Regions from separate parts of the Rhizobium sp. Leaf341 genome, predicted to be linked through region 1. Evidence: predicted binding sites of a transcription regulator. Region 1 holds the regulator's gene; the other holds the start of a gene.
The links. Region 1 encodes HrcA, which represses chaperone genes, less so after heat shock. Its sites were predicted from a motif close to GTTAGCACTCNCNNNNNGNGAGTGCTAAC; they were not measured.
Positions count from the first base shown of each region.

Region 2: the regulator HrcA is predicted to act here: its motif matches at 2,415-2,443, upstream of groES (co-chaperone GroES).

Region 1 covers NZ_LMPE01000003.1:819,850-824,269, forward strand. The annotation lists partial or broken gene ASG03_RS22170 (D-arabinono-1,4-lactone oxidase) at 1-441, shown strand, start outside; gene grpE (nucleotide exchange factor GrpE) at 559-1,194, opposite strand; gene hrcA (heat-inducible transcriptional repressor HrcA) at 1,309-2,370, opposite strand; gene rph (ribonuclease PH) at 2,575-3,291, shown strand; gene ASG03_RS05460 (VOC family protein) at 3,304-3,729, shown strand; gene rdgB (RdgB/HAM1 family non-canonical purine NTP pyrophosphatase) at 3,848-4,420, shown strand, end outside.
Region 2 covers NZ_LMPE01000003.1:260,376-264,795, forward strand. The annotation lists gene ASG03_RS02850 (TIGR01459 family HAD-type hydrolase) at 1-750, opposite strand, end outside; gene chrA (chromate efflux transporter) at 875-2,242, opposite strand; gene groES (co-chaperone GroES) at 2,496-2,792, shown strand; gene groL (chaperonin GroEL) at 2,871-4,420, shown strand, end outside.

The DNA.
Region 1 (4,420 bases):
GCGTACTCCTCGGAGATCTACCCGATCGAGTATGTCCCGAATTTTCACGAGCTGGAATATGCAGTACCCTTACGGCACGGCAAGGAAGCATGCCGGGCAGTGCGTGAGCTGATGCTCACGAAGCATCCGACCTGCATCTACCCGATCGAATACCGTTTCACGGCTGGCGATCCCGGTTGGATCAGCCCGTTCTTCGAGCAGGATTCGATCACGCTCTCGGTGTCCGGACAGCCGGGTACCGACTACTGGTCCTATCTCTCGGACGTCGACGCAATCCTGCGGCAGTTTGGCTCCCGGCCGCACTGGGGCAAGCTGCATTTCCTGACGAGCGACGACGTGACGTCGCTTTATCCCCGCGCCGGGGATTTCCGTGCCCTGCGAGAAAGGCTCGACCCCAGTGGGGTCTTTCTCAACGACCATCTTCGACAGCTCTTTGGATAGGCTGCACCCTGGCAAAGGGCCGCCACTCGGAGCATCTCAAAGAACAAGGCCAGGAAGAGAGCCCTCTTCCCGGCCTTGTCGTCATCCAATCGCGCGAATTTCGCCTTATGCCGAAGGTCAGCCGGCCGAGGACTCGCCGTCCGCTGCGGGGGTCTTCGGTCCGCCCTTGGCGACGCCGACCATGGCCGGACGCAGCACGCGCTCGCCGATCGTAAAGCCTGCCTGGACGACCTGGACCACCGTATTGTGCGGCACGTCGGCATTGGGAATTTCAAACATGGCCTGATGGAAGTTCGGATCGAACTTCTGGCCTTCCGGTTCAAGCTTGCGGATGCCATGCCGCTCCAGCGCCGAGAGCATGGAGCGCTCGGTCAGCTCGACGCCTTCGATCAGCGTGCTCAGACCCGCATCGGCACCGGCCCTGACGTCGGCGGGGATGGCATCCAGAGCGCGGCGGAGATTGTCGGATACGGCCAGCATGTCGCGCGCAAACCCCGCGACAGAATAAGACTTGGCATCCTTGACCTCGCGCTCGGTGCGACGACGGAGATTGTCCATGTCGGCCGCCAGCCGAAGGTAGCGATCACGAAAATCCGCCGCCTCGGCGCGTGCCGACTCCAGCTCGCCGGCGTCGGCCTGCGTCGCCTCATCGGCATCCTCAAACATGGCTTGCATATCTGCCTCGGCCGGCGTGACGATTTCTTCAGCCGGATTGCTGGCTTCGGCACCGTGTTTGTTCGTTTCGTCGGTCATGACGTCTCCGCATTCAGGATCGTTTCGGGATTTGATGCCGATATCGAGGTTCGAGCGCCAAAAATCAAGGGTCGTTGCGCCCGAGCGCCCGCTGACGAGCATCGTCTGGGCTGGCTATCGTGAAAGTCGCGACATGAGTTGGGCCGTGTAATCCACCATCGGAACGATCCGCGCGTAATTCAGCCGAGTCGGACCAATGACACCGACGGCGCCGATGATGCGATCGTCTCCATCCTTGTACGGCGCGACGATCAGGGATGAACCCGACAGCGAGAACAGTTTGTTTTCCGAGCCGATGAAGATCCGCACACCCGGTCCGGTTTCCGCCAGACTAAGCAGCTCGATCATGCTGTCCTTCTTCTCCAGATCATCAAACAGCATGCGGAGCCGATCGATATCCTCGGCGCCGGCCAAACCTTCAAGAAGATTGGCGCGCCCGCGAACGATCAGCTGCGTCGGGTTCTTGTCGTCGGCATCGCCGCCGGACCAACTGGCGAGGCCCCGCTCGACCAGATCCTGCGAGAGAACGTCGAGTTCCGTGCGAACGGTTTCCTTGACCTTCTGCAACTGCCCGCGAACCTCTGCGAGGGTCTGGCCTGCCAGATGCGCATTCAGGAAGTTGGCCGCCTCCGTCAGCTGCGAACTCGTGACGCCTGCCGGAAGCTCGATGATCCGGTTTTCGACCTGATCATGCTCTCCCACCAGCACCGCCAAGGCCTTGGTCGGCGCGAGGCGCATGAATTCAACGTGCTTGAGAACCGGATCGTTCTTGGCCGTGATGACGAGCCCTGCGCCGCGCGACATTCCGGAAAGAACCTGGCTTGCCTCGTTGAAAAGCTGCTCGACCGGCTGGTCGCGGTCGCTACGTCGCACCTGCCGATCGATGGAGGCACGGTCTTCGGCCGAGAGGTTGCCGACCTGCATGAAGGCATCCACGAAAAAGCGCAGCCCGATCTGAGTCGGCAGGCGGCCGGCGCTGACATGAGGGGAATAGATAAGGCCCAGATCTTCCAAATCGCTCATGACGTTGCGAACCGAAGCGGGGGACAGCGACATGGGAAGAAGCCGCGACAGGCTGCGCGACCCCAGCGGCTCGCCGCTGTCCAGATAGCTCTCGACGATCCGGCGGAAGACCTCGCCGGAGCGCTCGTCGAGGGCCGAGAGCCTGTCCCGCATTGCCGATGTCAGCGCCGCCTTGTCGGCGGATCGTTCGTTCTGTGCCATGTCCGAAATATAGTAAGAGCCCGAGCGATCGACAAAGGGAAAATTGCCATACAGGGCCTCTCGCGGGTCGCAACGGGCCTATTTCGCTCCTCGTCTTTCCTTTGAGCGGCGATATAGGCTAGAAGGCACGCACGTTTCAGACCAAGGGAGTCCAAGATGCGGCCGTCCGGCAGAAAAACAGATCAGATGCGCAAGGTCACCTTCGAGCGCAACGTCTCCAAGCATGCCGAAGGCTCCTGCCTGGTCAAGTTCGGTGATACGCATGTGCTTTGCACCGCGAGCCTTGAGGAGAAGACCCCACCCTGGCTGCGCAACAGCGGCAAGGGCTGGGTGACGGCCGAATACGGCATGCTGCCGCGGGCGACCGGCGATCGCATGAAGCGCGAAGCTGCAACCGGTAAGCAGAGCGGTCGCACGCAGGAGATCCAGCGCCTGATCGGCCGCTCGCTGCGCTCCGTCGTCGACCTGCAGGCCCTCGGCGAACGCCAGATCTCGCTCGACTGCGACGTCATCCAGGCCGACGGCGGCACCCGCACCGCGTCGATCACCGGCGCGTGGATCGCGCTGCACGACTGCCTGAAGTGGATGGAAGCGCGCAACATGACGAAAGTCGAGCGTGTGCTGAAGGATCACGTGGCCGCGATCTCCTGCGGGATTTTTGCCGATCAGGCGGTGATCGATCTCGACTACCTCGAGGACAGTGCCGCGGAGACGGATGCCAACTTCGTTATGACGGGATCCGGCGGTATCGTGGAAATTCAGGGTACGGCCGAAGGCAAGCCTTTTTCCGAAGCGGAATTTGCAAGCCTGATGGGCCTGGCAAAGAACGGCATCTCGGAGCTGGTGACCTTGCAGAAGCAGATCATCGCCTAAGCGGAGATAAAGATGGTCACGACGACGGCGGAACTCGAAGGCATCCTGGAAACAGCGCTCTACGCGTCGGATCTGGATGCAGCGGACCGTTTCTATGGGGATGTGCTCGGACTGGAGCGCATTACCCGCGTCGATGGTCGCCACCTGTTCTTTCGCTGCGGACCGGGCGTCCTCCTGATCTTCAATCCGATGGAAACCCTGAAACCTGCCGACGGTGCGGCTCTGCCCGTTCCGGCCCATGGGACGACGGGCCCGGGCCACGTCTGCTTTCGCGTCTCGAGCGGCAGGCTCGCATCCCTGCGAGACAGGCTTGCAGCCGATGGCGTGATGATCGAGAGTGAGATCATCTGGCCGAACGGGGCGCAATCCTTCTATTTTCGCGATCCGGCCGGCAACAGTCTGGAATGCGCCGAACCTGGGCTTTGGTCCATCGACTGAACCGCTCGCCCCGATCCCCGCTCGGATCATCCGCTCGCGCTTGCGCGAGGAGGTGATCCGTCCTACCGACCCCGTCTCCGTGGCGTCAGCGCCCTCCGGTTTACCTTCGAGACCTATCATGACACGCACGCTTGACGACAAGACCCTTATCGTCGCCAGCCACAATGCCGGCAAGATCCGCGAAATCCGCGACCTGATCGGGCCGCTCGGCTTTTCTGCGAAATCCGCAGCCGACCTTAACTTCATCGAGCCGGACGAAACAGGCACGACGTTCGAGGAAAACGCGACCATCAAGGCGCTGGCGTCTGCGCGCGCTTCCGGCCTGCCCGCTTTGTCCGACGATTCCGGACTGGTCGTGGACGCCTTGAACGGCGATCCCGGCGTCTACACCGCGAACTGGGCGGAGACGGCCGATGGAACGCGCGATTTCGCCATGGCCATGCACAAGGTCGAAGCAGCATTGCAGGACGCAGGGACAACAACGCCTGCGGCACGGTCCGCCCGCTTCGTGTCCGTTCTTTGCCTTGCCTGGCCGGATGGCCATGTGGAGCTCTTCCGGGGCGAAGTGGAAGGCACCGTCGTTTGGCCGCCGCGTGGCAGCCAGGGCTTCGGCTACGATCCGATCTTTCAGCCCGAGGGCCACGATCGAACCTTCGGCGAAATGAGCGCGGACGAGAAGCATGGCTGGAAG
Region 2 (4,420 bases), 560 kb from region 1:
AGCCCCGTGGATGCCGGCGCCGATGTAGAGCACATCGATCCCGCTGTCCTGCGCGCCGCGAACATCGGTCGGCATGCCATCGCCGATGGCGACCACGCGGGCGCCGTCCAGCGCACCGCGCACGCTACGCGCTTCGGTGAGCGCCGCGCGATAGATCGGCTTGTGCGGCTTGCCGGCGATGCGCGCCTCGCCGCCCAGTTCCTCATAGAGCTTGGCGATGGCGCCGGCGCAGGGCACCAGCCGATCGCCGCGCTCGACCACGAGATCCGGATTGGCGCAGATGAAGGGCAGGTTGCGCTTGACGAGCGTCGAGAGCGTCGCCCGGTAATCGTCCGGCGTCTCTGTTTCATCGTCGAAAAATCCGGCACAGACGATGATCTCGGCATCCTCGGACGAGACGATATCGACGCCGAGACCGGCCAGCAGCGGAAAGTCGCGGTCGGAGCCGATGAAGTAGACCTTCTTCGGGCCTGCCGCGATCAGCGCCCGCGTGACGTCGCCGGAGGTGACGATCCTGTCATAGGCGGTGTCGGGTACGCCGAGGCCGCGGATCTGGACGATGACGCCGGGATGCGGGCGCGGCGAATTGGTGACGAGCACCACGGTCAGGCCGCGATTACGCGCGTCCGTCAGGGCTTCGCAGGCCGAGCGAAAGGCCGCGACGCCATTGTGGAGCACGCCCCAGACGTCGCAAAGCACCACGTCATAACGGTTTGCGATGTCGCGAAAGCTGTTGATGCGAACGGCCATGCAGGCTTCCCATTGAGACTTCTGTCGGCTGACATCGCAAGGACGTCGCCAAAAGACAAGCCTAAACGCGGCATTCGCCCTGCTTATCCGCCGCATTCCTGCGGAATTGCGCCGTTCGGGGGCTTCACAACAGCGAGAGAAGAAGGCCGCCGGCAGCGCAGACCGTTAGCGTGCCGACCACGCCGAGGCGGATCACGAACAGGAGGCCGCCCGCCAGAAGCGCGAGAAGCGCGGCCCAGGGGTTGAAAAAGGCAAGGTCGGGCACCGCCACGACCAGGGGACCGACGCGGATCTGCTGCACGCGCTCGAACAGCACGTGCAGGGAGAACCAGACGGCGAGATTGAGGATGACGCCGACGACGGCTGCCGAGATCGCTGCCATCGCGGCAACCGCCATCCGGTTTCCGCGCAGCCGCTCGACGGAGGGTGCTCCGAGAAAGATCAGGGCGAAGCAGGGCACGAAGGTGACCCAGGTGGCCACCAGCCCGCCGATGAGACCGGAGAGGACGGGATCGAGCCCGGCCGGCGGCACGCGGAACGCGGCCATGTAGGCGACGAAGGTCAAGACCAGCACGAGCGGCCCCGGCGTGGTCTCCGCGAGCGCCAGGCCGTCCAGCATTTCGCCCGGGCGCAGCCAGTGATGCGTTTCCACCGCCTGCTGGGCGACATAGGACAGCACCGCATAGGCCCCGCCAAAGGTGACCACGGCCATCTTGGAGAAGAAGACATGAAGGGCGGAGAAAACCGTCCCGCCGCCCCAGAGAAGGACGATGAGGCCAAGCGGCGCCACCCAGAGACAGGCCCAGACGGCGACAAGCATGAGCGTCTGCGACCATGTCCGCGCGGGCGCCGCGGTGTCCGGCGCGGGCGGGACGACACTCAGGCGGTCGGCGCGCAGCAGCCCGAACAGGCCGGCGGCCAGGATGACCAGCGGGAACGGAACGGAGAAGAAGAACAGGGACGCGAAGGCGACGGCGGCGATCGTTCGCGCCGTGGTCGTCGTCAGCGCCCGTCGCGCAAGGCGCAGCAGCGCCTCCACCACGATGGCGAGAACCGCAGCCTTCAAGCCAAAGAAGGCGGCCGACAGCGTGCCTGTCTGGTGATAGAGCGCATAGAGCGTCGACAGGCCGAGCAAGATGCAGAGGCCCGGCAGCACGAAGAGGATGCCGGCCACCAGCCCGCCGCGCGTGCCGTGCAGCAGCCAGCCGATATAGACGGCGAGCTGCTGTGCCTCCGGCCCCGGCAGCAGCATGCAGTAGTTCAGCGCATGCAGGAACCGATCCTCCGCCACCCAGCGCCGGGTCTCCACGACCTCGCGGTGCATCAGCGCGATCTGGCCTGCGGGGCCGCCGAAGCTCAAGAACCCGATGCGCGCCCAGACCTGCGCTGCCTCCGCAAACGTCGGCCGGGCGGCCATGCGCCCATCATGAGGATCATCGTCCGCCAGGCTCCCTTGGGCGGCTGTCGCATTCGTGCCGTGTTGCTCGTTCATACTCTTCCCGTGGCCACGCCGGCCGGCCGATCGTTCCGCGTGTCGTCTGCGCCGTGCGAAGGGCCGGCGCCGCTTGCGGATCCCGCTCCTTACGACGCCCGCGTGACAGGGCGGCGACAGAAAAACCCACGCCGATCTTGACTCCCGTCCGCAGCGCTCTTATCTCAGCAGTGCTAGCACTCGACCTACAGGAGTGCTAACAGATCGATGGATCCCAAGAGATCCCAGCGTCATTTGATCGAGGGAAAAGACAATGACAAGCACTACATTCCGCCCCCTGCACGATCGCGTCGTCGTCCGTCGCGTTGAGTCCGAAGCCAAGACCAAGGGCGGCATCATCATTCCCGACACCGCCAAGGAAAAGCCGCAGGAAGGCGAAATCGTCGCCGTCGGCTCCGGCGCGCGTGACGACAGCGGCAAGGTCGTCCCCCTGGACGTCAAGGCCGGCGACCGCATCCTGTTCGGCAAGTGGTCGGGCACCGAAGTCAAGCTCAACGGCGAAGACCTGCTGATCATGAAGGAATCCGACATCATGGGCGTTATCGCCTGATTTCGGCTCTGCCTCCGGCAGTTTCTTCGTACAATCCGACGAACTTAAAATTTGGGCTTATGCCCGGGAGTTTTCAAAATGGCAGCTAAAGAAGTAAAATTCGGCCGCACCGCGCGCGAAAAGATGCTGCGCGGCGTCGATGTCCTCGCTGATGCCGTCAAGGTCACGCTGGGCCCCAAGGGCCGCAACGTCGTCATCGACAAGTCCTTCGGCGCACCGCGCATCACCAAGGACGGCGTTTCCGTCGCCAAGGAAATCGAACTGGAAGACAAGTTCGAGAACATGGGCGCGCAGATGGTCCGGGAAGTTGCTTCCAAGACCAACGACATCGCCGGCGACGGCACCACGACGGCAACCGTTCTGGCCCAGGCGATCGTTCGCGAAGGCAACAAGGCCGTTGCCGCCGGCATGAACCCGATGGACCTGAAGCGCGGTATCGACCTCGCCGTCACGGCCGTCGTCAAGGACCTGCAGGCCAAGGCAAAGCCGATCTCCACATCGGAAGAAGTCGCCCAGGTCGGCACGATCTCGGCAAACGGCGACAAGCAGGTCGGCGCTGATATCGCTGAAGCCATGCAGAAGGTCGGCAACGAGGGTGTCATCACCGTCGAAGAAGCCAAGACCGCCGAAACCGAACTCGAAGTCGTCGAAGGCATGCAGTTCGACCGCGGCTACCTCAGCCCCTACTTCGTGACCAACCCGGAAAAGATGGTCGCAGACCTCGACGACGCTTACATTCTCCTTCACGAGAAGAAGCTGTCGAACCTGCAGGCAATGCTTCCGGTTCTCGAAGCCGTCGTTCAGACCGGCAAGCCGCTCCTCATCATCGCTGAAGACGTCGAAGGCGAAGCTCTTGCAACGCTCGTCGTCAACAAGCTGCGTGGCGGCCTCAAGATCGCTGCCGTCAAGGCTCCGGGCTTCGGCGACCGCCGCAAGGCCATGCTGGAAGACATCGCCATCCTGACGGGCGGCACGGTGATCTCCGAAGACCTCGGCATCAAGCTCGAAAACGTCACGCTCGAAATGCTCGGCCGTTCCAAGAAGATCTCGATCTCCAAGGAAAACACGACCATCGTCGACGGCGCCGGCGCCAAGAACGAGATCGAAGGCCGCGTGGCCCAGATCAAGGCGCAGATCGAAGAAACCTCTTCGGACTACGACCGCGAAAAGCTGCAGGAACGCCTGGCCAAGCTCGCTGGTGGCGTTGCCGTCATCCGCGTCGGCGGCTCGACGGAAATCGAAGTCAAGGAACGCAAGGACCGCATCGATGACGCGCTGAACGCAACGCGTGCAGCCGTTCAGGAAGGCATCGTCCCCGGCGGCGGCGTCGCCCTGCTGCGTTGCTCGGCCGTTCTCAACGTCACGGGCGAAAACCCGGACCAGCAGGCCGGCGTTGCCATCGTTCGTCGCGCCCTTCAGTCGCTCGTTCGCCAGATCGCCGACAATGCCGGTGACGAAGCTTCGATCGTGGTCGGCAAGATCCTCGAAAAGAACGACGACAACTACGGCTACAACGCCCAGACGTCGGAATATGGCGACATGATCGCCATGGGCATCGTCGACCCGGTCAAGGTCGTGCGCACCGCGCTGCAGAACGCAGCTTCGGTCGCCTCGCTCCTGATCACCAC